4 regions of the Parageobacillus sp. KH3-4 genome follow, and region 1 is predicted to be linked to each of the others. Evidence: riboswitches for the same ligand, from Rfam matches in the RefSeq annotation. Region 1 holds a riboswitch; each other region holds the start of a gene.

Region 1 (7,476 bases):
CTCCGTTATTAATTCTCCATAGCGAAAAAGATTATCGCTGTCCGATTGAACAAGCGGAACAGCTGTTTATTGCCCTGAAACATTTAAAGCGGGAAACAAAACTTGTCCGCTTTCCAGAAGCGAACCACGATCTGTCCCGCAGCGGTCCACCGACACTCCGCCTCGAACGGCTGAATCATATTGTCGGCTGGTTTGAAAAATACTTATAGGTGCCATAGGAAAACATCGCCTGTTTACTTTCCATCGCTTTCTTAAACCGCAATGAATAAAGGGCTGGCAGAAACGAATAATCGTTTTTGTCAGCCCCTTATGATTTCCGCTTTGCGCCATATCCTAATTTTTTTAATAAATCGATCGCATTGTCTTTTTCCTCGGCTGTCAAACCGGCGACCGTTTCATGAATCGTTTGTGCGTGCCGCGGAAAAACTTCCTCAATGAACGATTTTCCTTTTTCTGTAATCGAAGCATATGTGACACGGCGATCTTTTTCGCACGCCTTTCGCACAATGAGCCCCTTTTGCTCCAATTTGTCCACTACATACGTAATGCTGCCGCTGGCGAGCAAAATTTTTTCGCCAATTTGCTGCAGCGGCTGGTCACCTTTATGGTAAAGCAATTCTAAGACCGCAAACTCCGTCGGATTCACGCCAAACGATTGAATCGACTTGTTCACTTGATCGTTGACAGCCCGATATGCTCTTGATAACACGATAAACAATTTTAAGGATTGTTCAATGTCTTTCTCCTTCGTCATCCACAATCAAACCCTTTTGTTCGTTGAATATCAAAACCATTGTCAACATCTTTACAAATTAAGCTTAGGAAATTTTGGATAAAAAAGTGAAAAGAACGCAACATCAAGCCGCGCTGATAAACACATTTGCGCCCTGACACTTCTGCTTAAGCTAATTCTTACTTGCATTATACTTTAAATATCAAATGCAGTGCAATATTTTTTGAATAAGCGCTCCGCCCCACGATCTATTTTATAGGATGCTTGCTGTTTGTGATTTTTGTTTATATATTATAGTTATTTATGAATAATTATTTTTATTGCTTGGGCGTTTATCACCTTTTGTTGGGAAACTCATATTGTAAAAATTACAGAAAAGGAGGATTGGATGAAACAAGTATTAATCGGCAGCATACTTTCCGCATTATCAACCGGATTAGGTGCGGTTCCTATTTTATTTTTGGCAAAATCGATTACCCACCGATGGCGAGACATATTGCTGGCGTTTTCGGCTGGAATTATGATGGCGGCTTCCATGATGAGTTTAATTCCTGAAGCATTGCAGGCAGGCGGTTTTTCCGCTTTAACGATCGGGTTATTTTTTGGCGTCCTTATTCTAACCATTTTGGAAATGACTGTTCCCCATATTGATTTAGAACATACGAAAAAAGGAATTCAGTTTGACGAAAAGGCGATGCTCATCATTGCGGCAATTACTTTGCATAACATTCCCGAAGGGCTGTCGGTTGGGGTCAGCTATGCTTCCAACGTGTCGGAAACAGGCAATTTGATCGCACTAGCCATCGGATTGCAAAACGCTCCGGAAGGATTTTTAGTCGCTCTTTTTTTAATTCATCAACAGATTGGAAGATGGAAGTCGTTTATGATCGCTACGCTTACGGGCGCGGTTGAAATCGTGACATCACTGCTTGGGTTTTATTTAACGTCCATCTTTCGTCAGCTCGTTCCATACGGCCTTGCGTTTGCTGCGGGGGCGATGTTGTTTATTATTTACAAAGAGCTCATTCCGGAAAGCCACGGGGATGGAAATGAGCGCACGTCCACATATTCCTTTATTGTCGGAATATTGTTTATGATTTTTTTAGTAGAATCATTTTAAGTATTACTTTTGGTGCGCGCATGGATGTTCATCACAAACTTTCGTCGGAACAGCGGCAAAAATCGTATTCTGTTAACTGCGAATCTCGTTATCATCATAAAAAAAACCCCTCTTTCCTTAGAGGAAAAGAGGGGATAGCCATTTATTGAGCGTTGACTCCTTCTTTTTCGTAAATCGGCACCCATCCTTCTGTCGTAACAAAAATGCGAATCGCAACAACGCGGCGGTCTTCTTGCAGCGTAAAATAATGACGCGTTTTTTCAGGAACGGAAATAAGATCGCCCGGCTCCAGTTCGACATCAAAAAATTTTCCATCTTTTCCTTGAATTGCGAAAACGCCGTGGCCGCTTACGATAAAGCGAACTTCGTCATCGGTATGGTGATGTTCGCGTTTAAAGTTTTCCAAAAGCTGATCCAAATTCGGCGTATCTTCCGACAAAGAAATGACGTCTTGCGCTTTGTAGCCGCGACGTGCAGAAATATCGGCAATTTCTTCTTTGTACGTTTCTAAAATTTCGTTTTTCTCCTCATCGGTAAGCAAATATTTTTCGCGCAAATGCTCTGGAAGTTTGTTAATATCCCACTTTTCATAAATAACTCCTTGCTCATCCAAAAATTTTACTACTTTCTCAAAATCTGTAATTCTTTCATTTGTTTCATGAAAACGAATTACCGGCATTGTTTCATCCTCCTTAAATGGTATTTTTTATATTAGAAAAGGTTAAGCAAATGCCTTTGCTCCCTTAAGAAGCAGCAGTTTCACACGATAGCTAAACAAAAACTCCCACGCTTCCAAAAACTTTTTCGCTTCAAACGCGTCCTTTCCCCATACGGTAATGCCGTGGTTGCGGATCAATACCGCCCCGGCGTCACCGTTTACATGCTTGGCAAATTCTTTCGCAAGCGTCGGAATATGCGCGTAGTTTCGAATAATCGGAATGCGGATGACCGCATCTTCTTCCCAAAGCCCAAATGCTTTAATAATCTCCTGGCCGGAAAATGCAACTTCTCCGTCATCTCCATACAATTCAGAAATGACGTTATTGTCGATCGTATGGACGTGGAGGCTGCAGCCCGCGTTCGTTTTATTATAAATTTCCACATGTAAAAGCGTTTCGGCGGACGGCTTTAAATGCGTTTTTTCCACCGGATTCCCGGAAGCGTCGACAAGCAAAAAATCTTCATCGGTTTGCTTTCGCTTATCTTTGCCGCTTGCCGTCACTAAAAAAGTGAGAGGGTCATCGGTTACCTTGATGGACAAGTTGCCGCTTGTGGCAAAAAACCAGTCTCGCGCCGCCAATTCCGCCTTTACTTCGGCAAGCTCTTTCCATCTTTTTGCGAGCAAACTCATGCTTTTTGCGAGCAAACTCATGCTTTCACCTCCATCGTCTCCAGAAAATGAATGACATCGAAAAATGTCGCAAACGGCGTATGCGGGATATCTAATTCTTGGCATTTTTGCAGCAGGAAATCGCGGGCGATCACATGATCCGCCAGTTTCGCCACCGCTAAATCGGTGATCGAATCGCCGATGACAATATGGAAGGAATCAGGCTTTCTCAATTTTCGCAGCAGCGACGGCTTGCAGCAGCCGCAGCCGTTTTGGCACTCGTTATCGCATGAATGCGGCCACGTGATGCGGATCGTTTCTCCGCTGAAATCAGCGCCATTGCAGAAGATGCGTTCTTTTTCGACGATCCCTTCTAAAAGCGGATAGACAAAAAAGTCGATGCCGCCGCTGACGACATATAGCGGAATATCACGCTCCTTCGTAAACGCGACGAATTCGCGAAAACCGTCGCGGATGCGGGCGTTTTGCAAAACGAAATCGGTAATGTCTTCCTTCCAACTTGATGGTAGAAGGGAAAACATCGCGCCAACCCCTTCTTGCACCGAGATGCGCTGTGCTAATATATCATCTTTTAACGCTTCCCATTCCGGCGGCGCAAACCGTTTCATAATCGCGACAATGTTGTCAGTGTCTGTAATCGTCCCATCAAAATCGCAAAATATGATTGGCTTTGTCATGATGTCACCTCTATTGCTCCCCATAAGTCAATCGCTTTTTGCAATGCGTCATTTTCGCGCGCTGCTTCATGAAGTGATTTTCCGGCGAGAACGGCATCGATCGCAGCGCGAAACGCTTTGCCGCCGCCTTCCGCTCCGTCTGGATGGCCATGTATGCCGCCGCCCGCATTGACGATGCTATCTATGCCAAAATCGCGGAACAATAATGGCACAAGTCCTGGATGAATGCCCGCCGATGGAACCGGAAACGACCGTTTAAACGGTTCCGTCTCGTCCGTCAGCTCCGCGGCAATACCAAGCGCCTCTTCTTTATCAAGGGCAACGCTTCCGTACGGCGACGGGAAAAGCACAAAATCTGCGCCAGCAAGGCGAAGCAATTTACCAAGCAGCAAAGATGCTTTTATTCCGTAAAACTCCGATGGGGTAAGCGCCCCGCTAAACGCCGGATGCGCCATGATCGGAATCGCAATTTCCTTATCTTCGCGCAATCCTTGGAGCACATCCAAACCGTAGGCAAATACGTTGAACAGCAATACGTCGGCGCCCAGTTCCACCGCGCGTTTCGCTTTTTCTTTCAACTCGAACGTTTTTCCAGTCAAATTTACCGCATATAACGTCCGTTTCCCCGTCTTCTCGTATACTTCGTTTAACACCGCTTTTCCTGCCGTAATCCGCTTTTCAAACGGCAGCAAATCGCTGTCAAATAAGATTTCATCATCTTTGACAAGGTCGACCCCGCCAAGCGCCTGCTGCTTCAGCTGTTCAGTTAAATAAACGATATCGCGGCCGATGACACCTTTAAAAATGCTCATCAAAAGCGGGCGATCATATACATTAACTTTTTGCCGAATCTCATCGATGCCAAAACGAGGGCCGGGAAACTGCTTCTTCCATTCATCGGAAAACGTTACATCTAGCAATCTTACTTCTCCGTCCAAAGACAGTTTGCCAAACACCGTTGTTAAAAGCGCCGGAATGTCAGCGCTGAAATTGGCCGTTGGATAAGCGATTTGCACGATCGCTCGCTTCAGCCGTTTTCCAAAGTAGCGGTTTACTCGTTCACTTTCTTCCAGCACTTGTATATTCGCGACTTCACCTTTATGTTTGCGCAATTGCTCGCGTTCAAGCTGCGGCAAATCGGTCCACGTGCCGACCGTTAAACCGAGCGCAATTCCTTCCGCCTTTTTCTTGATATCTTTTTCATCGTGAATCAGATATGTGGCAATCACTTGACTCATCGTCATCCCTCTTTCTGTTCATCCATCAAAAAAACCTCTTCATAAGAAGAGGCTTTGATTATTCACACTCTTCTTATCTCCCAGCGTTTCCGCTGCAAGAATTAGCACCGTGCTTAACCGTTGTTAAGCCGGTTGCCGGGCTTCATTGGGCTTGTCCCTCCGCCTGCTCTTGATAAGAATGTCTGCAATATCATATTCACTTTTCAAACTTTCGAACTATTCGCTCTCGCAAATTTAATTTGAATTATGGCAGTATTTTTTTACGCTGTCAATCATTTTTTTGCATTTTATTAAAAAAGACCAAGCTGCGCAATCCGTTCCGCCGCTTCTTGCAAGCGGGCTTCACTTGTTAATAATCCTACGCGCACATATCCTTCCCCATGCTCGCCGAACCCGATTCCCGGCGCGACAACGACATGCGCTTTTTCTAGCAAATAATCGGAAAAACGTTCCGATGTCCAGCCGTTCGGTACCGGCAGCCACGCAAAAAACGAACCTTTTGGGGCAGTGACATCCCAGCCGATTCGCCGCAACGCGTCAATGAGCGTATTGCGCCGCGATTCATACAAGGCGACAAGCTCCTCGACGCAACGCTGCGAGGAAAGAAGGGCGGTCGCTGCCGCTTCTTGAATGGCGCCGAACAAGCTCACATATAAATGATCTTGCAGCAAATTAATCGCCGCAATCACGCTTTCATTTCCAACGGCAAATGCCACTCGCCAGCCCGCCATATTATATGTTTTGGAGAACGTATAAATTTCCACGCCAATTTCTTTTGCCCCCTCTGCTTGGAGAAAGCTAACCGGTTTTCTTCCGTCAAAGCCGATCGCACCGTATGCAAAATCATGAACGACGCAAATTCCGTGTTTGGCGGCAAACGACACCGTTTCTTCAAAAAATTCCTGCGAAGCAATCGCCCCAGTCGGGTTATTCGGATAGTTTAAAAACATCATTTTTGCTTTTTCCGCGATACTTGCCGGAATTTCATCATAATCGGGCAAAAACTGATTTTCCGCACGCAACGGCATCATCACCATTTCCGCACGCGCGAGCGCAATCCCCGACCAATAATCCGGATATCCCGGGTCAGGCACGAGCACAATATCCCCCGGATTAACTAGACATTGCGGAATCTCGACAAGCCCTGCCTTCCCGCCAAACAAAATCGCTACTTCTTTTTCCGGGTCAACAGTAACGCCGTATTCGCGCTCATAAAACGCGGCAACCGCGCGTTTCAAGAAGGAATATCCTTGAAACGGCGAATATTTGTGATATTTTGGGTTCGCCACCGCCTTTTGCATCGCCGCAACGATATGCGGAGGAGTCGGCTGATCGGGATTGCCTTGCCCTAAATTGATCACGTCATGCCCCTCCGCCATTTTTTTCGCGACTTTATCGACAAGCGAAGCAAAAAACTGCTTTGGCAGGCTCTGCAGTAACTCGGATGGAGGAAACTGTTTCATCATGAACACCTTCTCAAAAATTTCTTGAAATTCTAGTGAAAAATCATATATCGTAAAAATCAAAATGTAAAGTAAATTTTTTCGAGGTGAATTTCGATGATAATAAAAATTGCATGTCTTCAGCTGGATATCGCCTTTGGCAATCCCGCAGAAAACGAACAGCGCGTGGAAAAAGAGATAGAAAAAATTGCAAAAGATCGTCCAGATATTATCGTTCTTCCTGAATTATGGACGACCGGTTATGATTTAACCCGCCTTGATGAAATTGCCGATGAGGGCGGTGCACGCACAAAAGCGTTCATTCAGAAATTAGCGAAAACACATCATGTCAATATCGTTGCTGGATCTGTTGCTAAAAAAACTGCAAATGGCGTCACTAATACGATGTACGTCGCCGACCGAAACGGCGCCATCGTTGGCGAATATAGCAAACTCCATTTATTCCAGCTGATGAATGAACATCTTTACTTGCAATCAGGGGAAAAAATGGGATTATTCACATTAGAAAACACTCAATGTGCTGGCGTCATTTGTTATGACATCCGCTTTCCGGAATGGGTCCGCGCCCATATGGTCCAAGGGGCGGAAGTGTTATTTGTCGTCGCCGAATGGCCGCTTCCCCGCCTTTCCCATTGGCGCACGCTGCTTGCAGCGCGCGCGATTGAAAATCAATGCTACGTCATCGCGTGCAACCGCGCTGGGAGCGATCCAAACAACGTCTTTGCCGGCCATTCGCTGGTGATTGATCCATGGGGGGAAATCGTCGTGGAAGCAAGCGAACAACCTTGTACATTAACGGCGCAAATCGACCTTGCAAAAGTAAACGAAGCGCGAAAACAAATCCCGATTTTTGCGGACCGCCGCATAGCTGATTACATCGCCGCCGAAAAAAAT
Region 2 (7,476 bases), 390 kb from region 1:
GCGCAATTGCTCCATTTCATCTTGCAGCTTTTTTAGCGCGTTCCACGAATGAACCAATTCTTCATAAAACAATTGGCTGCTCGAGTGAATTTCTTGCGAAGCCGCAGAAATTTTTAAGGCGAACGATTCAATCATTCTCATTTTTTCCGATACTTGCAGCGTGTCTTTCACCGTCTCTTCAAGGTGGCGCATCAGTTCGATCGTACTCTGTTTGCTTGACGCGGATGTTTGATTTAAGGAAACCGCCGCCAATTTCATTTGTTCGATAATTCCTTTCAACTGATCGGCCGCGACTTCGATTTGTCCCGCAGCATGTCGATCATCCCGCGAAGATGGATGATGGATATTTTTATTTTCTTCCTTTTTTAACAAATGTTTTAATACAAACATAGAAAATATCACCCTTAATGTCATATTTTATTACAAGATTATAACATATTATGATATGTACGAAAACTCTTTTCAACGGCACGTGGTGATTAAATCACGAAAATTACGAAAAAAGAAAGCCCTTCGTCTATTTTGATGACAGTCAAGGGCTCATTAAGAAATTAGTGTGCAAATTAAAACTTTTCCGCTTCCCATTCTTAATTATCTCGATTTTTCACCAAAAGAATAAAAAAATAGCAAAAGAGAGAGTTGTTTTCTAGTCATTTAATTGACTGACTAAGAACAGAATTTTCTGCAATTTGGCTATGCATCAATCATTCAAAGTACTGCAAAATCAATGCGGCTAATTCACATATCGTTTTTATGATCGTAAAACTAGAGGATCAGCTAGCAAAAAAAGGGGAAGACCAAAACGGCTTCCCCTTTTCCCATTTTTTATTTAGTTTTTATAAGCGCAATATGGACGCAGTTTGACGCCGATGAGGCTTCCAAGAAAAGCGAAAACAAACCAAACCCAGCCATGGACGCTGAAGGAAACGATGCCGCTGAAGTAAGCACCGATATTGCAGCCGAATGCAAGGCGGGCGCCGTAGCCCATCAACAAACCGCCGATGAGGGCTCCGATCGTCATGCGCGACGGGCGTCTCCATTGAATCGGTTTGGCGTACCGTCCCGCAAACGCCGCGGCAAGCAGCGCGCCAAACATTAAGCTGATATCCATCACCGTGGTCGTATCTTGGTATAACGGGCTTTTAAGCGCGTTTAATTTCGCCGGGTCTTGCCAATACGCCCATTGTGTCGGATCGACACCGAACAATTGGACGAACTTTGCCCCCCAAAGAGCGAACGCGGAAGTAATGCCCCACGGTTTGCCGCTAACGATTAATACTAAAACGTTCATGATTGCAAGCAAGATCGCGCCAACAAGAAGAGACCATGGGCCTTTATAAATCGCTTTCCAGCCGTTTTTATTTTCGATTTTCGTGGAAATTAGCTTACCGTGGCGGCGTTTTTCGATGACGGTCACGACGTAATAAACGAGCGCCAATAGCGCCAGTTGAAGGAGAAAGCCGCCGACAGCGCCAAGCTGGTGGATAAGCGAAATCGGCGCTAGATGCGGCGTGTTCATCCAAAAATCAAAATGGGTCGTTGCGATAACCGAGCCGGCGATAAACCCGATTAAGGTAACGATGCCGTTCGTATCGCCGCCGCCGATATGGTAAAGCGTGCCGGACGCGCAGCCATCGCCAAGCTGCATCCCGATCCCGAAAATAAACGCGCCGACGATGACAGAAATGCCGACATCATAAACATTGCCCGCAACCGCGTGACCGAATATCGACCCTTTCAACAGCAGCGGCATGAAGAAAACGCTCGCCACTAGCATCATGATCATTTGCGCGCGAATCCCTTCCCCTTGGCGGTACAAAATAAATTTTCGCCAAGCGGACGTAAAACCGAAATGCGCTTGATACAACACAAAACCTCCGAACGCTCCTAGCACGTACAACAGCGCTTGCTGCCAAGAAACGCGGTTATATAAAAACAAAGCGCCCCCGATCAATACGACTAACGCTACAGTGATAATAAACGAAGTCGGATTTTTCGGGGAGTTCGTTTCTTGTTTGATTTGTATATCCGTTTGTTTTTTTACAGCAATATCCAATTTATCTTCCCCCTTTTTTATTTTGATGCATTTAATAATATAACAAATTCAATTGATTTTCTAGGTTTTTGCTTATGATTTACAAGTTTTGAAATTTCATAATACTTAAGCGATGTAACCATAAAAAGAGAATACAAGAAGTTCAAGTACTAATTATGTTATGAATCCAGCAAACTGAAACCGACGAAAAATAAAAATGCTTTGCCCTGTTTCTTTTTACGCAAAGTCCCAAAGCTTCACGTAAGTGAATAAGTATAAGCATTTCTCTTTCCATTCCGCTTATTTTCTTTTACAATATAATTGACTTACAGAGAATGGAAAGGGATGCAGTGATGAGAGTTCTTGAAACATATATCGTCGCGGGATTGACGGGTTTGCTGTTTTATCATCTCCATTCCCCCATTCCGTGGATGCTTGGAGCAATTACAGGAATGCTCCTATGGAAAACGGTCGTCAAGCGAAAGGTAGCAGCACCAAAAGCGTTATCCAACAGCGGACTTGTCGTATTAGGGACGTATTTCGGACTGTCTTTTACAAAAGAAACATTGGCGACGATCGCCCCGTATATTTTTCCTTTTCTGGTTGTCGCCGTTTTATTGATTGTCATTAATATTTTTAATAGTATCGCAGTGACAAAATGGACGCACATCGATAAAGTGACAAGCGTGTTTGCATCGGTTCCCGGCGGACTGTCGGAAATGGTCGCCGCAAGCGAGTCGCTAAACGCCAACACCGCTTTAGTGACGATTTTCCAAACGATTCGTTTATTAACGGTCGTTTTTCTTGTGCCATCCATCGTCGTTTATTGGTTAAACGGCAATTCAGCGGCAAGCGTCGCGACCGCTCAGGCGGCAGCGGCTTCTTCCGATGGCCATTATGCTTGGTTTTTATTAAGCATTTTTGGAGCGCTTCTTTTACGGAACGTCATTCCGGCGGCATACGTCGTCGGACCGCTCGCCGTAACAGCAGCAATGCATGTAGTCGGAGTGAACTTGCCGTCGCTGCCCGCATGGTTGATCATTTTGGCGCAAATCAGCGTCGGAATGAACATGGGAAACCGCATTACGTTAGAAGATATAAAGCTTGGCGGAAAATTCGGCTGGGTATATTTCCTGCTCGCACTAGTGCTGATCGTCCTTTCGTTCGGATGCGGCTATTTGTTTGCGAAATTAACGAATCTCCCGCTGGCAACCGCGCTATTAAGCCTTGCGCCAGGAGGGCTTGTGGAAATGGTATTAACAGCGCAAACAGTCGGGGGAGATCCGGCAATTGTCAGCTCCTTGCAATTTGTGCGGTTTCTTCTCGTCATTATTGTTGTGCCGAACGTTTTGAAATGGGTATTTCGCAAATTCCCATCAATGGCAGAAACGTCGTGAAAAAACCGCTCTGTTTCCGTTTTGAACAGAGCGGTTTTAATAAGCATCTCCGTTCTTTCTTATTATCATCTAGCCCGCGGGCGATCGGTTCGCATTGCTTGCTCCCGCGGCACCGCTTCTTCACGGCCGCTCACTTTCAGCCCGCATGAATGCCTAACCTTTTTCATTTTCTCATTTTGCCGGTTCGTAAAATTCGATCCATTCGCCATCAGGACCAAGGAAAAACAAATATTTCGCGCCGTTTGGCAGCGTCGTAATATCTTCCCATACAAACGGGACGCCAAGCGATTGAAGACGTTCTTTTTCTTGTTCAATCCCTTCCACCGTAAACGCAACGTGGTGCACCTTTCCTTCTGTCGGCAAATTCGGATTGTATCCTTCGATTAATTCGACAATGACAGAACCGTTTAATCCTAAAAATGCCAGTTTCATCGAACCGTTTGTATGTGTCATCTCATCGAGCAAGTCTAAACCGATTACATCTTGATAAAATTTTTTCGATGTTTCGATGTCTTTTACTTGAATGCCAACGTGTTCAAATTTTTTTACCGCCATCATATTTCTCTCCTTTTTTATTATTTTTAAGATTGAGAAAATACAGCCCGCAAATATGGGGTCATATGTACGAGGAAAACTCCCTTTTTTTCTAATCCACGGAAAATACAGCGGTCAAGCGCATAAGGAGCAGCGGCTTTCCATTCTTCGACTTCCGCAAGCGTCAAAATCAAATAAAAATCTTTTCCTTGCGTATGGCCATATAGTTGAAAAAAATTCGCGTAACAGTCAAAATGAAGCACTGTCTTTTTGTCAAATTGCAACAGCTGCTTTCTTACGCAGCGGGCGACATGGGAAGCGAACAATTCTGCTTTCAAATGCGCCGCCATATAACTGCGAATCGAGTCATTTTCGCACACCCGGCATTCCCACCTCCTTCTGGACATAAAAACCCCTTTCGCCTGAATGATGCGAAAGGGGCCAGCCGTCCTTATCATCCAAAGCGAAACCGCTTTGCGGGTTGGAGCACCTTGCGAAATATGCAGGTTGCTGTGGAGTCATCGAGCCCGGTCTCTCGTCCACTCTTGATAAGACTATATGTAGTTTGTTTTTATCTTATCATGGTATCTTTGTGATGACAATCATTTTTTGTTTTCTACCATAGAAAAGAGAAGAGCAAAAGCGCCCTCCCCTTCTTTATTTGTTATTGCGCCACTTCCGGCTTTTCCGAAGTGACACCGACGTCTTTCCATTTCCAAATGAATGGGTCGATATCAGCCGAATAGTTTTTCACGCGGTTGTTGACCGCATAAATGATCGAGCGGTATAGCGTCGGAATTACTGGCACCTCTTCATTCATTAACGCTTGCCATTCGTTGTAAATTTTTTTGCGGTATTCTTTATCAAACGCTTGCTCAGAATGGCCTTTTTCAAGCAATTCATCATTTTTCTCATTTACCCAGCGAGAAAGATTAAACATGACATTGCGGCCATATAATCCATACGGATCCACATCAGTTCCTGTTGCCCATGCCGCAGCGAACACATCGACTTTCGGGTCATCGTTCTGCACCATGTCATAGAACGAATTGAATTCCGCCAAACGGCCATCAACTAGCTGCACATTCAAGCCGACGTCTTTCCAGCATTGCATATAAAACTTCGCCAGCGGCTCGGCGATGTCCCCGCCGCTCATCGAAAGAAAATTAATGGTGAATTTTTTGCCATTTGGATCTTCGCGGAAGCCGTCGCCGTCGACATCTTTATATCCAGCTTCATCCAACAATTTTTTCGCTTTTTCTGGGTCATATGTGTATCCTTTCGCATTTTTGTCATGGTAGCTTGGGAAGGATGGCGGAATGAGCGTCGTTGCCGGAAAGCGCAAACCGTGATAAAGCCTGTCTGCGACTTCCTTATTATTAATTGCATACGCCATCGCTTGGCGAAGCTTTTTGTTTTGGAATTTCGGATTATCCATCACGTTTTCTTGCTTTTCCGCATCCCAATGGCCGAGTTTAAAGCCGATGTAGTTGTAAGCTAAATCAATTTTGCCAACAAATTGAATGTTTTTCGTCCCTTTCGCGCTGACATATTGATCTGTCGGGAATTCGGCAATGTCAATTTCTCCTTTTTTGAGCGCTTGCAATACGACTTGCGGGTTAACGACTTTTAAAATAACGCCTTTTAAGTTCGGTTTTCCGTTCCAATAATCGTCGTTGCGAACGAATTCAACCGATTCGCCCGGGACGATTTTTTTCACTTTAAACGGGCCAAAGCCAATTGGATTTTTGCGGATTTTATCCGATTTCGCCAAATCTTTAATCGGGACATCTTTTAAATAATGTTTTGGCAGCGGATGTGCCCAAATGCCCGTCATTACGGACGGGTTGGCATGTTTCCACGTAATGGTTAGCGTTTTGTCGTCAATGACTTTAATTCCGGAAATTTTGTCCGCTTTTCCGCTATGGTATTCCTCCATGCCGACGATATCTTGCATGAGCGCGTCTCCGTAGCGGACGCCTGTATAATCTTTATGGCCGATGACCAAGTAAGCATATTCTAAATCTTCCGCTTTGACCGGTTCGCCGTCATGCCATTTGACATTATCTTTAATTTTGATCGTCATCGTTTTTTTGTCGTCGGAAAGCTCGTATGTCGCCGCGCCGTCGTTCGTAATTTCATAGTCTTCGTTAAAACGGAACAATGGTTCGTCGAAAAATTGCAAAACTTCAGAATCTGGATCACCTTCGTAAAATGCATAGTTCAGTGTCCCTTCAAATGGCGTATCGGACACTAATCCGTAATTCAATACACCATCTACGATTTTCCCGTCATTTTTCACAGTCATCGGGAATTTGCTAATGTCTTCCTTTTGCGCCGCCTTTGTGTCCTTGCCGTCTTTATCGTTGCTTGTAGAACTGCTGCATGCCGTCAATCCTAATAAAAAGACGGCAAACACTACGAAAAACCTCCAATGCCATGTTTTCCTCATTTTTTCTCCCCCTTTATCCTAATCGTTGTCTTGCATCAGCCGCGCGCTTTAACGCCTGGCCGATAAAATTTATGCATAACATCATTACTAAAATAAGCAATGATGCTGGTAACCAAACCCACCATTTGTTTTGCAAAACATCGGGATTCATCGCATAGCTGACAAGCGTTCCCAAACTTGGCGTGCTTTCCGGCAAGCCGAAGCCCAGATAGCTTAGTCCGGACTCAATCCCAATATTTCCGGCAAGGTTTAATGTTAAGTTTACAATAATGATCGAGCTTAAATTGGGCAAAATTTGAAAAATAATAATTTTCCAATCCGGCGTGCCAAGCGTTTTCGATGCGCTTACGTAGTCCAACTCCCGCTCCGCCAGCGTTTTCGCCCGGATAAGCCGCGCCTTTCCTGTCCATAAAAAGGCGCTCATAATAAGAATAAACGTAAAAATATTATATTTAGGCACAATCGCCACAAATACAATCACAAACATTAAAAATGGCAGCACAAGGATAAAATCGATAATGCGCATGATCATGTTGTCAATCACTCCGCCAAAATATCCGGCGATAAGGCCAACGGTAAGCCCTATCAAACCAGTGATCAGCGTAATCGCCAAACCAATGGTAAATGAGTTTCTCGCACCAATAATAAGCTGTCCGAAAATATCCCTTCCCCCGTAATCCGTGCCAAGCCAATGCTCCGCGGACGGCGGAGAGTAAATGGCCAGCAGGTCCACCTTGACAATTTCGTCTTGGTCTAGTAGTAGCGAAGCGCCATACACGACGATCAAAATCAAGGAAAGAAGAATGAGAGAACCGAGAGCGAGCTTATCCTTCACCAATTCACGCCACATAATAGAAAGGCTTGAAGGGCTTTTTTCATTTTGTCCATGGACCAATTGTGGATCGCCTAGTTCTGCTTTCATCATTATGTCCCCCCATCCATTACTCAATGCGAATCCGCGGATCAACAGCGCTTAAAATAATGTCGGACAAAAGCGTCCCGATTAACGTAGCAAGGCCGGAAATCATCACAAGCGCGGTGACGACGCTGTAATCCCG
Region 3 (7,476 bases), 1.7 Mb from region 1:
CGTGAGGCTGCCCTCCCAATTGGGGCAGCCTCTTTATTTTGCGGTGAAGGAGCGCTTTTTTTGCCATAACCGATATGCTTTTCCATTCCAATAAAAAAACCAAGAGACGATTCCGCCAGCCCGAACAAGCCTTTTCGCAAGACGGCGCAACTCTTTTTGTTTCTTTACTTTTTCATCAGATAAATATAAGCCGAGCAACCCGCGGTGAATAAGGCGGTGAAATGCCCCATGCGGCAATTCATTCACATGGCGGTCCGCCTCTTCAATAAAATAGCAAAGCCGTTCTAGCAAAACGGACTGATTTGGATAATAAAAACAAAAATTCAAATCTCCTCCTAGACGATCTTCCTCTTGGTCAATAAAATAATCAAGCAAAATATGCAGACCTTGAATATACGGAAAATAACCGTCACGTATTTGCTTTGCCATTTTCTCATGAAACGTTTCGGCAAACGCGTAGGCAACTAAACAAAAAATGCCTAACGTAGAACCGGAACAAGCAGAAAACTCGTACCATTCCATCGGCGGAAGCTGATCTTTATATTGCTTGAACCACTTTTCGAGGCGAGGGACCCGCTCCTCCACATTCACGTGTTTATGTACTTGCAAATCACAATAATATCCAGCCAATTCATGCAAAAACGGTACAATTTTATCGTAATGCGTTACTTTCTTTAAAACGCTTTGACATGTTCGTACAAGGTCATGTAAATAGCCACCGTCATCTTGTTCTTGGCGATGCCGGTAATAATTCGACACGCTTGCATCAATCGATAACGCGTCAGGCATCGATTCATGCAGAGCACGAAAATCGAGCGGGTCTAATGAAGTGCTTCGATCACATAAATTATCTAGGTAATCGCTGATCGTTTGATAGGCGACAATAAAACGAATGCACTCTTCCATTTTTTCTCCTGCTAACAATGATAAAATGGAGCCGCCCTCACAGTGAAACGTTTTGGTTTCAATGCTCGCCAACGCTTGTTTGCGAAGCTCCGCGTCTGGAATATTTTGTGCCCTTTGTTTCCAATATGCCAATTCGCGATGCACAACTGGAAAAACGTCGCGATATACTTTTTTCATAAGAGTGATCGGATGCGTCGGGATTTTCAACTGGCTCACCTCAGATGCGTTTGCGTTATCTAACGATACATTCGGCATTGTGTATCTAAAAACGATTTTGCGTATAAGAAAACATCTTCTCGCTCCGGTTCGTTAAAAATTTCATGGTATAATTGACTCCATTCTTTATACAATTTTTCCGATATCGCCAAACGATTGAACCATTCTTTTACGGCTGTCTTATCGACAATTTTATCGTCCCCGCCTTGCATAAGCAGCAATGGAATATCAGGAAACTGCTGAATGCGGCGAGAAGCCAATTCCATCGCCTTCATTAGTTCGCGATACCAACGGACAGATACTTTTGTCACATAAAGTTCATCCTGTTTATCCGACTCATGCACTTCTTTATTTCTTGTCGCCAACTCGACAGACAGTCCCGAATCGATTAAAAGGGATGGGGCAATATGATTCAATACTCTTGATAACATATCCAACCCTTTTGACGGATACGACACAAGCCCTAAACATGGAGAAGATAGAATAACCCCTTGCACAGGAAGCCTTTTTTCCTGCAACGTGCGGATGACAACAAGCCCTCCCATGCTATGTCCAAGAAGAAACACCGGTACATGAAATTGTCTCGCTTCTATGATCCAATCGGCCACCTCATTAATATACTCATCGAACGACTGAATGTGTCCGCGCTTTCTTCTCGTTGTCCGCCCTTGTCCAGGCAAATCGCCTGCGACAACATGATAACCGCTTTGTACCCATTGTTCGATCAACCATTTATAACGCCCGTGATGCTCTGCCGCTCCGTGGACAATCACAACTGTTCCTTTCCCTTCATTTGCCTCCCATGTCCACATCATGCAATCTCCTCCGTTTACGAATCGTGCCACTATCTGTACAATAATAATACCGAACCATTTTATAAAAGGAAAGGGAAGAAGCGTATGATTTACCCGTACAAAGGAAAGTTTCCGAAAATTGCAGAATCTGCCTTCATTGCCGATTATGTCACCATTACCGGTGATGTGGTCATCGGGGAAGAAACAAGCATCTGGTTTAATACTGTTATTCGCGGAGATGTCGCTCCAACGATCATCGGCAATCGTGTCAATATCCAAGATAACTCAATTTTGCATCAAAGTCCAAACAATCCACTTATCATTGAAGATGGTGTAACCGTCGGCCATCAAGTCATTTTACATAGCGCCATCATCCGAAAAAACGCTTTAATCGGCATGGGCTCGATTATTCTCGATGGCGCAGAGATTGGCGAAGGAGCGTTTATCGGTGCCGGAAGCCTTGTCCCACAAGGAAAAAAAATTCCGCCGCACACGCTCGCATTTGGCCGTCCCGCTAAAGTCATTCGTGAATTAACCGACGAAGATGTCCGCGAGATGGAGCGAATTCGCCGCGAATATGTAGAAAAAGGGCAGTACTATAAATCACTGCAACCAAAATAAAAACAAATGACGTTCATATTATCGGACGATATGATTTACTTTCGTTATTTATTGCATCATATCGTCCCATTGTTCCTTTTCCTATTTTAACCCTTTTTTATCGCTCTCGCTATTTCTTATTGCCGCCGTAATAGCCCCACTTATGTTTAGGTCAATGCCTGACTGAAGCAGAAATACCTTGCATTACGCAAAAAAAGAGAGTTACATAAACACGTAACTCTCTCTTTACTGGCTATTCTACCTCTCTTTATCGTTCTATTCTTTCTTTGCCAACGCAAGAGCTTGTTCTTTCAACGTTTCCGCTTTGTCTGTACGTTCCCACGGAAGATCGATATCCGTGCGTCCGAAATGGCCATAGGCGGCTGTTTGTTTATAAATTGGGCGGCGCAAATCCAACATTTTAATAATGCCGGCTGGACGAAGATCAAAATTGCTGCGCACTACTTTAATTAAAATGTCTTCCGATACTTTTCCGGTACCGAATGTATCAATGGAAATGGAAACCGGTCTTGCAACACCGATCGCATATGCCAGCTGCACTTCGCATTTATCTGCGAGTCCCGCAGCAACGATATTTTTCGCCACATAGCGCGCGGCATAGGCTGCGGAGCGGTCCACTTTTGTCGGGTCTTTTCCAGAAAACGCACCGCCGCCGTGACGGGCATAGCCGCCATACGTGTCAACGATAATTTTTCGTCCTGTTAAACCAGCGTCACCTTGAGGTCCGCCGATGACAAAACGACCTGTCGGATTAATGAAATATTTTGTGTTTTCATCGATCAGCTCTGCTGGCACGACTGGCTTAATAACGTGTTCTTTAATATCGCGCTCAATTTGTTCTTGTGTAATTTCCGGATGATGTTGCGCTGATACAACGATTGTATCGACACGTACCGGTTTTTCATTTTCATCATATTCTATCGTTACTTGCGTTTTGCCGTCCGGGCGCAAATATGGCAAAATATCTTTTTTGCGCACTTCTGCCAAACGGCGAGCTAAACGATGTGCCAAGGAAATCGGAAGCGGCATTAATTCTTCTGTTTCATTGCAGGCAAATCCAAACATTAATCCTTGGTCTCCGGCACCGATCGCTTCAATTTCCTCATCAGTCATCTGGCCTTCGCGGGCTTCTAACGCCTTATCGACTCCCATCGCGATGTCCGGAGACTGTTCGTCAATCGACGTCAATACGGCGCAAGTATCTGCGTCAAAACCGAATTTCGCGCGAGTATAGCCAATTTCGCGAACCGTGTCGCGAACGATTTTCGGAATATCCACATATGTCGATGTCGTAATTTCCCCGCTTACGAGCACAAGCCCTGTTGTAACGCTCGTTTCGCATGCAACGCGGGCATTCGGGTCTTTCGCCAAAATGGCATCTAAAATCGCATCGGAAATTTGGTCACAAATTTTGTCAGGATGACCTTCCGTTACAGATTCCGAAGTAAATAAACGTCTTTTTTTTGACATTCGGCAGTTTCCTCCTCTTTTTATAATCGAACGTCTAAATTAGCGGCATTCCCGCAAACTGCAGATGATACGGTACTCATTCCCTATTTATACATATAAATAAAAAACCTTTCCTGTAACGGTGAGGAAAGGTCATTGCAATCGTATTGCTCCTTTCACTCTTATCGTTCAAGGACGCTGCCTTGCCACAGGTTAGCACCATTTCACACATTTCTAGTTGTGACGGTTGCTGGGTTTCATCGGGCCTGTCCCTCCACCGACTCGGGATAAGAGTATCCGTTCAATGAGTTATCTTAACGTAATTAAATAAAGAAAGTCAACAAAATTAGATAAATTTTTTATGAACAAAAAGACAAATTTTTTATGGACAAAATAAGAAAAATAAATAAAAGAAATTGTGCTAAATAGTATGGACTAATAACAAAAATGTGTTATACTATTTGCAGGTATCATTAAAAATAAAAAGGCAGGTTTTGAATATGGGGATTGCAAAAATGACAAATAAACTTTCTTTATTATTACAAAAACCAAACGTATGTCACAATTTATCGGTAGCTCAACTCGTGGAAAAAATATTGCAACGAAACGAAGGGAAATTAACCGCAACTGGCGCGGTGGCAGTAACAACAGGAAAATATACGGGCCGCTCCCCGAAAGATAAATACATTGTAGAAGAAGCGGCGACGAAAGCAAAAATCGATTGGGGAACAACAAATCAGCCGATTTCTGAAGAAGTTTTCGAAAACTTATACAATAAGGTACTGGATTATTTAATGAAAAAAGATGAAATATTTGTTTTTAAAGGATTCGCCGGCGCTGACCCAAAATACCGCCTACCTATCCAAGTCGTTAACGAATTTGCATGGCACAATTTATTTGCACACCAATTATTTATTCGTCCGACAGAAGAGGAGCTAAAAACTCACAAAGCGGAATTTACCGTTATTTGCGCGCCAAACTTTAAAGCAGACCCTGCTGTTGATGGAACGAGATCGGAAACGTTTATCATTATTTCTTTTGAGCGGCGGACTGTGCTAATTGGCGGAACAGAATATGCCGGAGAAATGAAAAAGTCGATTTTCACTGTGATGAACTATCTACTTCCAGAACAAGGAATTTTATCGATGCATTGTTCAGCAAACGTCGGTAAAGAAGGGGATGTCGCACTATTCTTTGGCTTATCTGGCACAGGAAAAACGACGCTTTCCGCCGACCCAAACCGCCGTCTCATTGGCGATGACGAACACGGCTGGTCGAACCGAGGCATTTTTAATATCGAAGGCGGATGCTACGCAAAATGCATCAACTTGTCGCGGGAAAAGGAGCCGCAAATTTTTGACGCAATCGGATTCGGTGCAGTTCTCGAAAACGTCATTATCGATGAACATACGAGACTGCCAAATTATGATGATGCTACGCTAACGGAAAACACGCGCGCCGCTTACCCAATTCAGGCGATTCATAATATCGTTGATCCAAGCATCGCTGGTCATCCATCGACGATTATTTTCTTAACAGCAGATGCGTTTGGAATATTGCCGCCGATTAGCAAGCTGACTCGTGAACAAGCAATGTACCATTTCCTAAGCGGTTATACAAGCAAATTGGCGGGCACAGAGCGAGGCATCACTTCCCCGCAAGCGACATTCTCGACTTGCTTTGGCGCACCGTTTTTGCCGCTTCCGGCTGTAAAATATGCGGAAATGCTCGGCAAAAAAATCGCTGAACATAACGTGCGGGTGTTTCTCGTTAACACAGGATGGACAGGCGGAGAGTACGGTGTCGGTAGCCGCATGAAGCTTGCTTACACCCGCGCAATGGTGCAAGCTGCTGTCGAAGGCGAACTGGACAATGTCGAAATGGTGAAAGATCCTGTTTTCGGTTTAGAAATTCCAATTCATATTCCTGGCGTGCCAGACGAAGTGCTGCAACCGCAAAATACGTGGACCGATAAACAAGCGTATGCACAAAAGGCAAAAGAGCTCGCCGCAAAATTCCGGGAAAACTTCCAGAAATTTAAACATATCGCCTCGGAAATCGAAGCGCTTGGAGGCCCAATCGCATAACATTGAAGGAGGGAATCGTTCCCTCCTTTTCTAATTCGTCGAATGCAATGAAATAAGCTCATACGTGACAATCGTTCGGTTGTCGGCAAGCTCCAACTTTTTCACCACCGCTTGGCCGCTCGCTTCGCTTTGTAACGTTCTTCTTACTTCAAGTGGAACATCAATCGGATAAATGCGATATCCTTCCTTTTCTAAAATAAATAGATTGTCTTTTACTCGCTTTTCTTTGCCTTTTGTTACAATGAGTGTTTGCAATTCCAGCGGCATGCCCATGAAACACACCCCTTTTCTTTTTATCGTATCATACATCCGGTTGCCGTTTCATCCATGCCGTTAACCGGCGAACCGTTTCACGATTATCTTTAGGGGGAAAATAATGAGTAAAATTTGGGAAATACCATGCTGTCACTCGTTTATTTGTCTCTTTTAGCCTTTTTTCAAGGCGATACGCATGTTCAATCGAAACGTTTTGATCTTTTTCCCCATGGATAATCAGCACAGGCGCCTGAATTTTTTCAATTTCATACAATGGTGTTCTCCATCGGTAGCGTTCCGGATATTTCGCCGGCGTTCCCCCAATCACCCGTTTCAACATTCGCCGCAAATCCTCCCGCTCCCAATATGTCAGGGCAATGTCAGAAACCCCGCCCCAGACGACGACAGAACAAACTGTTGGCTCCAAAATCGCCGTATGAAGCGCCATCGCTCCGCCGCGGGAAAAGCCAAATACGTGAATGCGTTTTGTGTTCACTTGAGGGTGCCGCTGTAAAAGCCGAAAACCTGCGATCGCGTCATAACGGTCTTCCCCAGCAAAATCTTCATTTCCTTCCCCTCCTTGATTCCCGCGATAAAACGGCGCCATCACGACAAATCCATACGAAGCAAACTGCGTAATTCGGGATAGTCGCACTTGCCCGACGTTTTTCATGCCGCCGCGCAAGTATAAAAAACCATCGTATATTCCCGGCGTTTTCGGTTGGGCCAAAAAACCTTTAATTTTCAGCCCTTGGCATAAATACGTAACGAGAAATACATCAACATGCGGATTTGGGGAAGGGAATTTATATTGATCGACGACATATCCGTCCATATGTTTCTTCCTTTCCATTAGGCGTTCACACATTTTTTCTGCCTGCATACGATAAGGTGAAGTAAGCTTCATTTTATCCATTGCTAAGGAGGTGCTTGCATGAAAAAAATCGCGATAGTGTCGCTTTGTCTCTTCCTTCTTATCATTCCGCTTGCTGCCTGCAATCAACAGACAAATGAAGAAATAAAGAAGGTGCGGGTCGCAGAAGTAACTCGTTCGATTTTCTATGCCCCACAATATGTTGCCCTAGCGAAAGGCTTTTTTAAAGATGAAGGATTAAATGTCGAGCTTGCCACAACATGGGGCGGCGATA
Region 4 (7,476 bases), 160 kb from region 1:
AACATAAGCGCTTTTTCATCTTTTTCCTCAAGGAGCCGTTTCACTTTCCCTTTTAATCCGAGATGGTGTCCTAACACCATTTGCCAGTTGACGTATGGAATAATGTGCGAAAGCGAAATATCTTTGAGCACGTGACGTTCTAAATCCGCCGGCACAAACACGGGCACATCGGTTGAAACGTTCGATTTGGCGGCGGTAGCTGTTGGCGCCGTTTTTTCTTGTTTCGTTTCTTGTTTTTCCGTTTTTGTATACTCAATTTCATTTTGCTGCAATTGGTTTGCCAATGCCAGCCCTTCCATGGCGTCTTTTGCATATAAGACGATGCCGTCATATTCCGGAGCGATTTTGTTTTCGGTAAACTTGCGCGTCAGCGCGGCGCCGCCGACTAAAATCGGAATCGAAATGCCCGCTTGCCGCAAATCCTGGGCGGTGACGACCATTTGCTGGGCGGATTTGACAAGAAGTCCGGATAAGCCAATGATATCCGGCTTTTCCGCTTGAACAGCTTCGATCAGTTTTTGCGGCGTTACTTTAATTCCTAGATCAATGACATGAAAGCCGTTGTTGCTTAAAATGATGTCGACTAGGTTTTTGCCGATATCGTGCACGTCGCCTTTGACGGTGGCGAGAATCACTTTTCCTTTTGTGCTGCCTTCCTTTTTCTCCATATGCGGCTCTAAAAAGGCGACCGCTGCTTTCATGACTTCCGCGCTTTGCAATACTTCGGCGACAATAAGCTGGTTGTCATTAAACAGCCGCCCGACTTCATCCATTCCCGCCATCAGCGGACCGTTGATGATATCAAGCGGATCGTCATACGTTTGCAGCGCTTGTTCCAAATCGGCGAACAATCCTTCTTTTGTGCCTTCGATAACATAGCGCGCGAGCCGCTCTTCAAGGCTAAGCTCTGTTTTCGCTTTTTTCGGCTCTTTCGTTTTATCGCGGTAAAATTGGATAAACATGTTTAACGTTTCATCGTTCGTGTTAAACAGAAGCTCTTCGGCCAATCGAACTTCTTCTTCCGGAATCGAAGCGAACCGTTCTAGCTTTTCCGTATTGACGATTGCGTAGTCGAGCCCGGCTTGTGTGCAATGATATAAAAAGACAGAGTTTAAAATTTCGCGGCCCACCGGCGGAAGCCCAAAAGAGACGTTGCTAATGCCGAGTATCGTTAAACATTGCGGAAGCCGTTCTTTAATGAGGCGGATACCCTCGATCGTTTCTTTTGCGGCGCCGATATATTGTTCGTCGCCTGTGCCGACAGGGAATACGAGCGGGTCGAAAATAATGTCGCGTGGGGAAACGCCGTATTTATTCACAAGCAAGTCATATGAACGTAAGGCGATCTCCAGCTTCCGCTCGGCATCAATCGCCATCCCTTGTTCATCAATCGTTCCGACGACAACGGCGGCGCCGTATTTGTGAAGGAGCGGAACGACTTTTTCAAACCGTTCTTCCCCATCTTCCAAGTTAATCGAGTTAATAATTGCTTTCCCTTGCGAATAAGTGAGGGCTCGTTCAATAACACGTTCATCCGTCGAGTCAATGACAAGCGGCACTTTTACTTTTTTGATGACCTGCTGGATAAATTTTTCCATATCTTCTTGTTCGTTGCGGTCTGGATCAGCTAAGCAAATGTCGATGACATGCGCGCCGTTTTTTACTTGCGCGCGGGCGATTTCCGCCGCTTCTTCATATTTTCCTTCAGCGATCAATCGTTTGAATTTGCGCGAACCGATGACGTTTGTTCTCTCTCCGACAAACAACGGACGCATCGTTTCATCATAAATAAGCGGATCAATGCCGGAGACGGCGTGGACGTCAAACGACGCTGGAACCGGCCGCGGCGGAATGCCGCGGACTGCTTCGGCGATGGCGCGGATATGTTCCGGCGTTGTCCCGCAGCAGCCGCCGACGATGTTAATCCAGCCTTTTTCGGCGAACCGTTGGATTTTTTTCGCCAACATATCCGGCGTTTCGTGATAGCGGCCTTCCTCATCCGGAAGCCCGGCGTTCGGATAACAGCTAACGGCCGTGTTCGCCAAGGAAGCGAGCGTGCGCAAATGGTCGGTCATAAATTCCGGGCCGGTTGCGCAGTTTAAGCCGACGGCAAACGGATTCATATGCTGGACGGAGATGAAAAACGATTCGATCGTTTGGCCGGCGAGCGTGGTTCCCATCGGTTCAATCGTCCCGGAAATCATAATTGGCACTTTTTTTCCGACAGAGGCGAATGCTTTCGTAATCCCAATAAAGCCGGCTTTGACATTTAACGTGTCTTGGCATGTTTCTAACAGAAGCAAGTCGACGCCGCCGAGCAATAACCCGCGCGCTTGTTCTTCATAAGCGGCAACTAATTGCTCGAACGTAACGCCGCCCGTGACGGACAACGTTTTTGTCGTCGGTCCCATCGAACCGGCGACAAAGCGCGGCCATTCAGGGGTAGAGTAAGCGTCGGCGACTTTGCGCGCCAATTTGGCCGCTTCGATGTTTAATTCAAACGCTAAATGGCCGAGCTCATATTCATCCAACACAATGCTAGTCGCGCCAAATGTGTTCGTTTCGATAATGTCGGCTCCCGCTTGCAAATATGCTTCATGAATGCGTTCGATCACATGGGGGGCGGTGAGCGTCAAATATTCGTTGCAGCCTTCATATTGCTCGCCCCCGAAATCATCGGCTGAAAGCTGCGCGCTTTGAATCATTGTTCCCATTGCGCCATCAATAACTAATATTTTTTTTTCGAGCTGTTGCTGCAATGTTATGTTACCCATGGAGTACCTCCCTTTCTTGAGCGGCTTGTTCTTTTTCGTGAATGTAGCGAACGAGTTCGACGGTCATTTCATAGCGCAAAAACGGCGTGATTAAGTAGATGCCGTTAAATAAGTCAAAAGCGGCGTCAATGAGCGACTTGGCAATGGCGATTCCTTCGCGTGCCGATTGCACCGGGTCGTTTGCGCATGACGCCATGCGGGAGCGGATTTCATCGGAAAGCGTAATGCCAGGTACTTCATGGTGAAGAAAATCAGCGTTGCGCGCGCTTACTAGCGGCATAATGCCAATGTAAATCGGCGTCTCAAGATGCTTTGTCGCTTCGTACACTTCTTCGATTTTTTGTTCGGAGTATAATGGCTGAGTAATAAAATAATGGGCGCCGCATTGAATTTTTTTCTCAAGGCGTTCGACCGCTTTGTCCAAATGGCGTACGTTCGGGTTAAACGCTGCGGCGATCGAGAAATTTGTTTTTTGCCCGAGCGGTTTTCCAGAATAGGAAAGCCCTTCGTTAAATTGGCGAATTAGACGAATGAGATCAAAGGACGATAAATCATAGACGGATGTCGCCCCAGGAAAATCGCCGATCTTCGACGGATCGCCGGTAATAGCGAGCACGTCGGTGATGCCGAGCGTGTGCAAGCCCATCAGATGCGACTGCAGCCCAATCAAGTTGCGATCGCGGCATGTGATATGAATGAGCGGGCGAATGCCAAGCTGCTCTTTGACGATTGTGCCGAGCGCCATATTGCTAATGCGTGGAGTCGCCAACGAGTTATCGGCCAATGTCAATGCATCAATATTCGCTTCTTTGAGCGCTTTGGCGCCTTCTAAAAATTTAGCGATGCCTAGTTTTTTCGGTGGATCGAGTTCGACGATCACTGAACGGCGCTTGCGGACGATATCTTGCAGCGGCGGTGCCGCGTTTGGTTCATCCGATGATATGGAAACGGAAATATGGCGCTGCTTCACCGTTTTCGTTTGCACCGGGGTTCGATCCGTTAAGGCGATTGCCATCGCTTCGATATGCTTCGGCGTCGTGCCGCAGCACCCACCGATGAGGCGCACCCCTTGTTCGCGGAACGCCAGCGCCGTTTCTTTAAAATAGTCGGTGTTTGTTTCATAAACAAGCCGCCCGTCGCGGTAATCCGGCAGGCTTGCGTTCGGATACGCAGAAAGAAACGCTTTGCTTGGCAGCGGCACTTCCTCGAGTGAGCGGATCATATGGTATGGGCCGAGACGGCAGTTGAGCCCGACAACGTCGGCTCCCAACTGTTCTAATTGCGCCAATGCTTCGGCAAGCGGAGTGCCGTCTTGCAAAACGCCGACTTCGTGGAGGGTGACGTGCGCGATAATCGGCTTATCCGTTTCTTTGCGTGCGATCGCAAGCACTGTCTTTAATTCTTCCAAATCGTAATACGTCTCGAGCAATAAGCCGTCGACGTCTTCGTTTAACAGCACAAACAATTGTTCGCGAAACGTCCGCTTTATTTCATCGATGGAAACGGCGCTTTTGTTGATGCTGCGCAGTCCGCCGATCGTTCCGAGCACGTAGGCTTTATTTTTCGCCGCTTGTTTCGCCAGCCGCACCGCCGCGCGGTTAATAGATGGCACTTCATCTTCGAGTCCATAGCGGGCAAGCTTGACATAGTTGGCGCCGTATGTATTCGTTTGAATGACCTCGGCGCCTGCGGCGATATATGCTTCATGAATATGAAGAATGTCTTCCGGTCTCGACAAATTTAATTCTTCAAAACATCGATCGACGCCATGGGAGTATAGCAGCGTTCCCATTGCGCCATCGGCGATGACAATTCGTTCTTGCAAATCTTCCAAAAGACCCACGCTCATTCCCCCGTTCTATGTTCTGTGAAAATGGTAAAAGAAAAAAGCCTTCTATAAGAAGAAGACTTTTTATGTATCGTCTCTTCTTATCTTCCAGGCGTTTTTTGCCTGTCTGGATTTAGCACCTTGGCTTTCGCCAGGTTGCTGAAGGTTCATCGGGCCAGTCCCTCCCCCCTCTCTTGATAAGAAATTCGCTATGAAGTTGTGGCCAAACGTTTTAACATTTAATTAATATATAATGTAAAGCATTTTCTGAAAATATTCAATACAAAGGAATCGCTTTCATGAAAATATTCGATCCTTGATGAGAAAATCGTTAGTGAAAATAGCGTAGTTCACTATAGTGAACGTTCGTGATTGGAATCAATGACTAAGTAGTAGTGGCATTCTTCCTCGCCAATATTAATGAAACGATGTTCAACATCAGCTTCGTAGTATATCGAATCTCCTTCTGCCAAGTCATATGATCGCGTTCCTAGTACGACTCTCAACTTTCCTTTGGCTACGGATATATACTCTTTCACTCCTTTTTTATGCTTCGGAAAAACACCGGACTCTTGTTTTGGCGGAATCATATTGAAAACAAACTCAATCCCTTTTGCCGGAAAAGAAGGGGATAAAAGATGGCGCTCAAAGCCGCTGCGCTCGTCTTTGTATATATATCGTTCGCTTTTTCTAATGATAATGACTTCGCTTTGCTCATCTTCTCCTAATAATTGCGAAAGAGTCATGTCCAACCCTTCCGCGATCTGGCAAGCTACCTGAATGGTGGGATTTTTTTCTCCTCTCTCGATTTGCGATAGCATCGAGCGGCTAACGCCGCATTTTTCTGATAATGCCTGCAATGAAAGGGATTTTCGCTTTCTTGCTTCCCGCACGTTTTTTCCAAAATTCATAATTGCCTTCCTCCTTGTTGTATATATTACACTATAGTGGAAATTTTGTCTTGACTCGCGCTTTTTGTGGAGAATAATATATATATATCCACTATAGTGGATAAAAAGGGGAGGGGAGATGTTCCATGCATCATGCGGTTCATTTCTTATTAGCAGGGTTGCCTATTTTATTTGCTCTCATTTGTTTAGTGTGGCTTAAAATGCCGGCGCTGCATACTGCTGTTTATTCGTATGGATTGGCATCCGTATTGGCCTATTTTTCTTTTGATGCGCCGGTGCAAAATTTATTGCATTCCTCCGTTCGAGGAATGCTGTTGTCCGTTACGGTCATTTATGTATTAGTATTTGGGCTGTTTTTATACAACTTGCTGAATGAATGCGGAGCGATGAATGCGATGGCTTATGGCTTATCTCGCTTTTGCCGCTCGCAGGCAGAGCAAGGGCTGCTTATTTCTGCCTCTTTAGGACCTTTTCTAGAAGCGGTTAGCGGATTTGGCGTCGCTGTTGTGATCGTTGCCCCATTATATCTTGCGTTCGGATTTTCGGCGAAAAAAACAATGGTATTATCGTTATTAACGCAGTCGGCCGTGCCGTGGGGCGCGCTTGCCATCGGTACGGTCATTAATGCGGAATTGTCTGGAGTTCCTTTGCGTCAGCTGGGGGAGTATAGCGCGCTAGTAAGCATTCCACTTTATGTATTTTATGCGTTTATGGTTGTAGCGGTTAGTGGCGGAAAAAAGTCGGTCAAACAGCATCTCGACTCCATTTTTCTCGTTTCTTTTGTGTTATCGCTTGTTACGTGGGCGACAAGCGTGTACGTATCTACAGAGCTGGCGGGCGTATTGGCAGGCGGTGCCGCAGCTTGTGCGCTCATTATCTATTGGAAAGTAAAGACATTGATCAGCAAAAAGAGGGGAAAGACAGCCGCGGCGCATGTAGTGATTGGAAAGGGGAATTTTTATAAGGCAATGGCACCATATGCCGTTTTAACAATATATATATTTGTTTCCCATTTCTCTGCTGCATGTAGAAGAATAGTTGCGAGTATGCTAGTTATTCAATGGCCAAAATATCATTTTCACTTAGAGCTGTTGTATAGCCCGGGTTTTGCCCTGCTCCTTGCATCGCTGACAGCGATATGGCTATATCGACTGACTGGCGTTCAACTAAAAATTTGTATAGGAAAAACCATCAAACAAGTATATCCTGCCGCAATAGCAACAACGGGTTTTATCGCGATGTCGAGCGTGATGGAGGGAGCGGGAATGACGAATTTCCTGGCTGCCCATATTGCTGCATTAGTAGGCTCGTGGTTTATCATCGCTTCTCCGTTTATCGGCGCAATCGGCGGATTCATGAGCGGCAGCAACAGTGCAGCGAACGCTATGTTTTCCCATTTTCAAAGCACGATGGCCCAGCAATTACATAGTCCTGCACTATTATATGCCACAGCACAAAACGTCTCCGCAGCGAACATGACCATGGCTTCCCCGTCGCGAATTGTCTTAGCGGCCTCTATCACTAGCCAGTCTGGACATGAAGGGCAATTGGTGCGGGACATTCTTCCAATTGCTTTTGCTGTTTTGCTGATCATTACGTCTAGTATTGTTGGGTTAAGTTTTTTTCTTTAACATAAATGTGAAAATAGAGGGAAAGAGCATAAAAAAAGATGCTACGGGCGCTTAGCACCCGTAACATCTTTTTTATCGATAATTGACAAATTGCACATCAATCGGCAAATCAGCTTCGCGAATTGCGGCGATGACCTTTTGCAAGTCGTCTTTGCTTTTGCCGCTGACGCGGATTTGGTCGTCCTGCACTTGGCTTTTCACTTTCAGGCCGGTTTTTTTTATGATCGTGTTGATTTTTTTCGCATTTTCCTTGTCAATGCCTTGCACAAGCTTGGCGCGCTGGCGCACCGTGCCTCCGGAAGCAGGCTCAATTTTGCCGTATTGAATGTTTT

The links. A riboswitch is a leader RNA that binds a small molecule or an ion and turns the genes downstream of it on or off. The one in region 1 is predicted to bind S-adenosylmethionine.
Region 2: linked by a shared signal. The riboswitch ahead of MWM02_RS12380 (hypothetical protein) and the one ahead of mtnW (2,3-diketo-5-methylthiopentyl-1-phosphate enolase) in region 1 are both predicted to bind S-adenosylmethionine.
Region 3: linked by a shared signal. The riboswitch ahead of metK (methionine adenosyltransferase) and the one ahead of mtnW (2,3-diketo-5-methylthiopentyl-1-phosphate enolase) in region 1 are both predicted to bind S-adenosylmethionine.
Region 4: linked by a shared signal. The riboswitch ahead of MWM02_RS15180 (bifunctional homocysteine S-methyltransferase/methylenetetrahydrofolate reductase) and the one ahead of mtnW (2,3-diketo-5-methylthiopentyl-1-phosphate enolase) in region 1 are both predicted to bind S-adenosylmethionine.

The regions. Positions count from the first base shown of each region.
Region 1 covers NZ_AP025627.1:2,848,510-2,855,985, forward strand. The annotation lists gene MWM02_RS14330 (S9 family peptidase) at 1-209, shown strand, start outside; gene MWM02_RS14335 (MarR family winged helix-turn-helix transcriptional regulator) at 308-754, opposite strand; gene MWM02_RS14340 (ZIP family metal transporter) at 1,122-1,853, shown strand; gene MWM02_RS14345 (1,2-dihydroxy-3-keto-5-methylthiopentene dioxygenase) at 1,996-2,532, opposite strand; gene MWM02_RS14350 (methylthioribulose 1-phosphate dehydratase) at 2,575-3,204, opposite strand; gene mtnX (2-hydroxy-3-keto-5-methylthiopentenyl-1-phosphate phosphatase) at 3,222-3,881, opposite strand; gene mtnW (2,3-diketo-5-methylthiopentyl-1-phosphate enolase) at 3,878-5,119, opposite strand; SAM riboswitch class I at 5,190-5,298, opposite strand; gene MWM02_RS14365 (pyridoxal phosphate-dependent aminotransferase) at 5,410-6,582, opposite strand; gene MWM02_RS14370 (carbon-nitrogen family hydrolase) at 6,679-7,476, shown strand, end outside.
Region 2 covers NZ_AP025627.1:2,455,867-2,463,342, forward strand. The annotation lists partial or broken gene MWM02_RS19680 (methyl-accepting chemotaxis protein) at 1-390, opposite strand, end outside; gene MWM02_RS12365 (YeeE/YedE family protein) at 830-2,056, opposite strand; gene MWM02_RS12370 (AbrB family transcriptional regulator) at 2,389-3,432, shown strand; gene MWM02_RS12375 (VOC family protein) at 3,604-3,987, opposite strand; gene MWM02_RS12380 (hypothetical protein) at 4,014-4,346, opposite strand; SAM riboswitch class I at 4,415-4,521, opposite strand; gene opp4A (oligopeptide ABC transporter substrate-binding protein) at 4,631-6,418, opposite strand; gene MWM02_RS12390 (ABC transporter permease) at 6,432-7,340, opposite strand; gene opp4B (oligopeptide ABC transporter permease) at 7,360-7,476, opposite strand, start outside.
Region 3 covers NZ_AP025627.1:683,887-691,362, reverse strand. The annotation lists gene mnmM (tRNA 5-(aminomethyl)-2-thiouridylate-methyltransferase MnmM) at 1-5, shown strand, start outside; gene MWM02_RS03550 (tetraprenyl-beta-curcumene synthase family protein) at 34-1,113, opposite strand; gene MWM02_RS03545 (alpha/beta hydrolase) at 1,143-1,934, opposite strand; gene MWM02_RS03540 (gamma carbonic anhydrase) at 2,022-2,537, shown strand; gene metK (methionine adenosyltransferase) at 2,793-4,007, opposite strand; SAM riboswitch class I at 4,166-4,280, opposite strand; gene pckA (phosphoenolpyruvate carboxykinase (ATP)) at 4,487-6,073, shown strand; gene MWM02_RS03525 (DUF2584 domain-containing protein) at 6,104-6,346, opposite strand; gene MWM02_RS03520 (alpha/beta hydrolase family protein) at 6,375-7,163, opposite strand; gene MWM02_RS03515 (ABC transporter substrate-binding protein) at 7,263-7,476, shown strand, end outside.
Region 4 covers NZ_AP025627.1:3,008,307-3,015,782, reverse strand. The annotation lists gene metH (methionine synthase) at 1-2,774, opposite strand, end outside; gene MWM02_RS15180 (bifunctional homocysteine S-methyltransferase/methylenetetrahydrofolate reductase) at 2,767-4,617, opposite strand; SAM riboswitch class I at 4,701-4,806, opposite strand; gene MWM02_RS15175 (helix-turn-helix domain-containing protein) at 4,956-5,513, opposite strand; gene MWM02_RS15170 (L-lactate permease) at 5,639-7,144, shown strand; gene MWM02_RS15165 (YajQ family cyclic di-GMP-binding protein) at 7,217-7,476, opposite strand, start outside.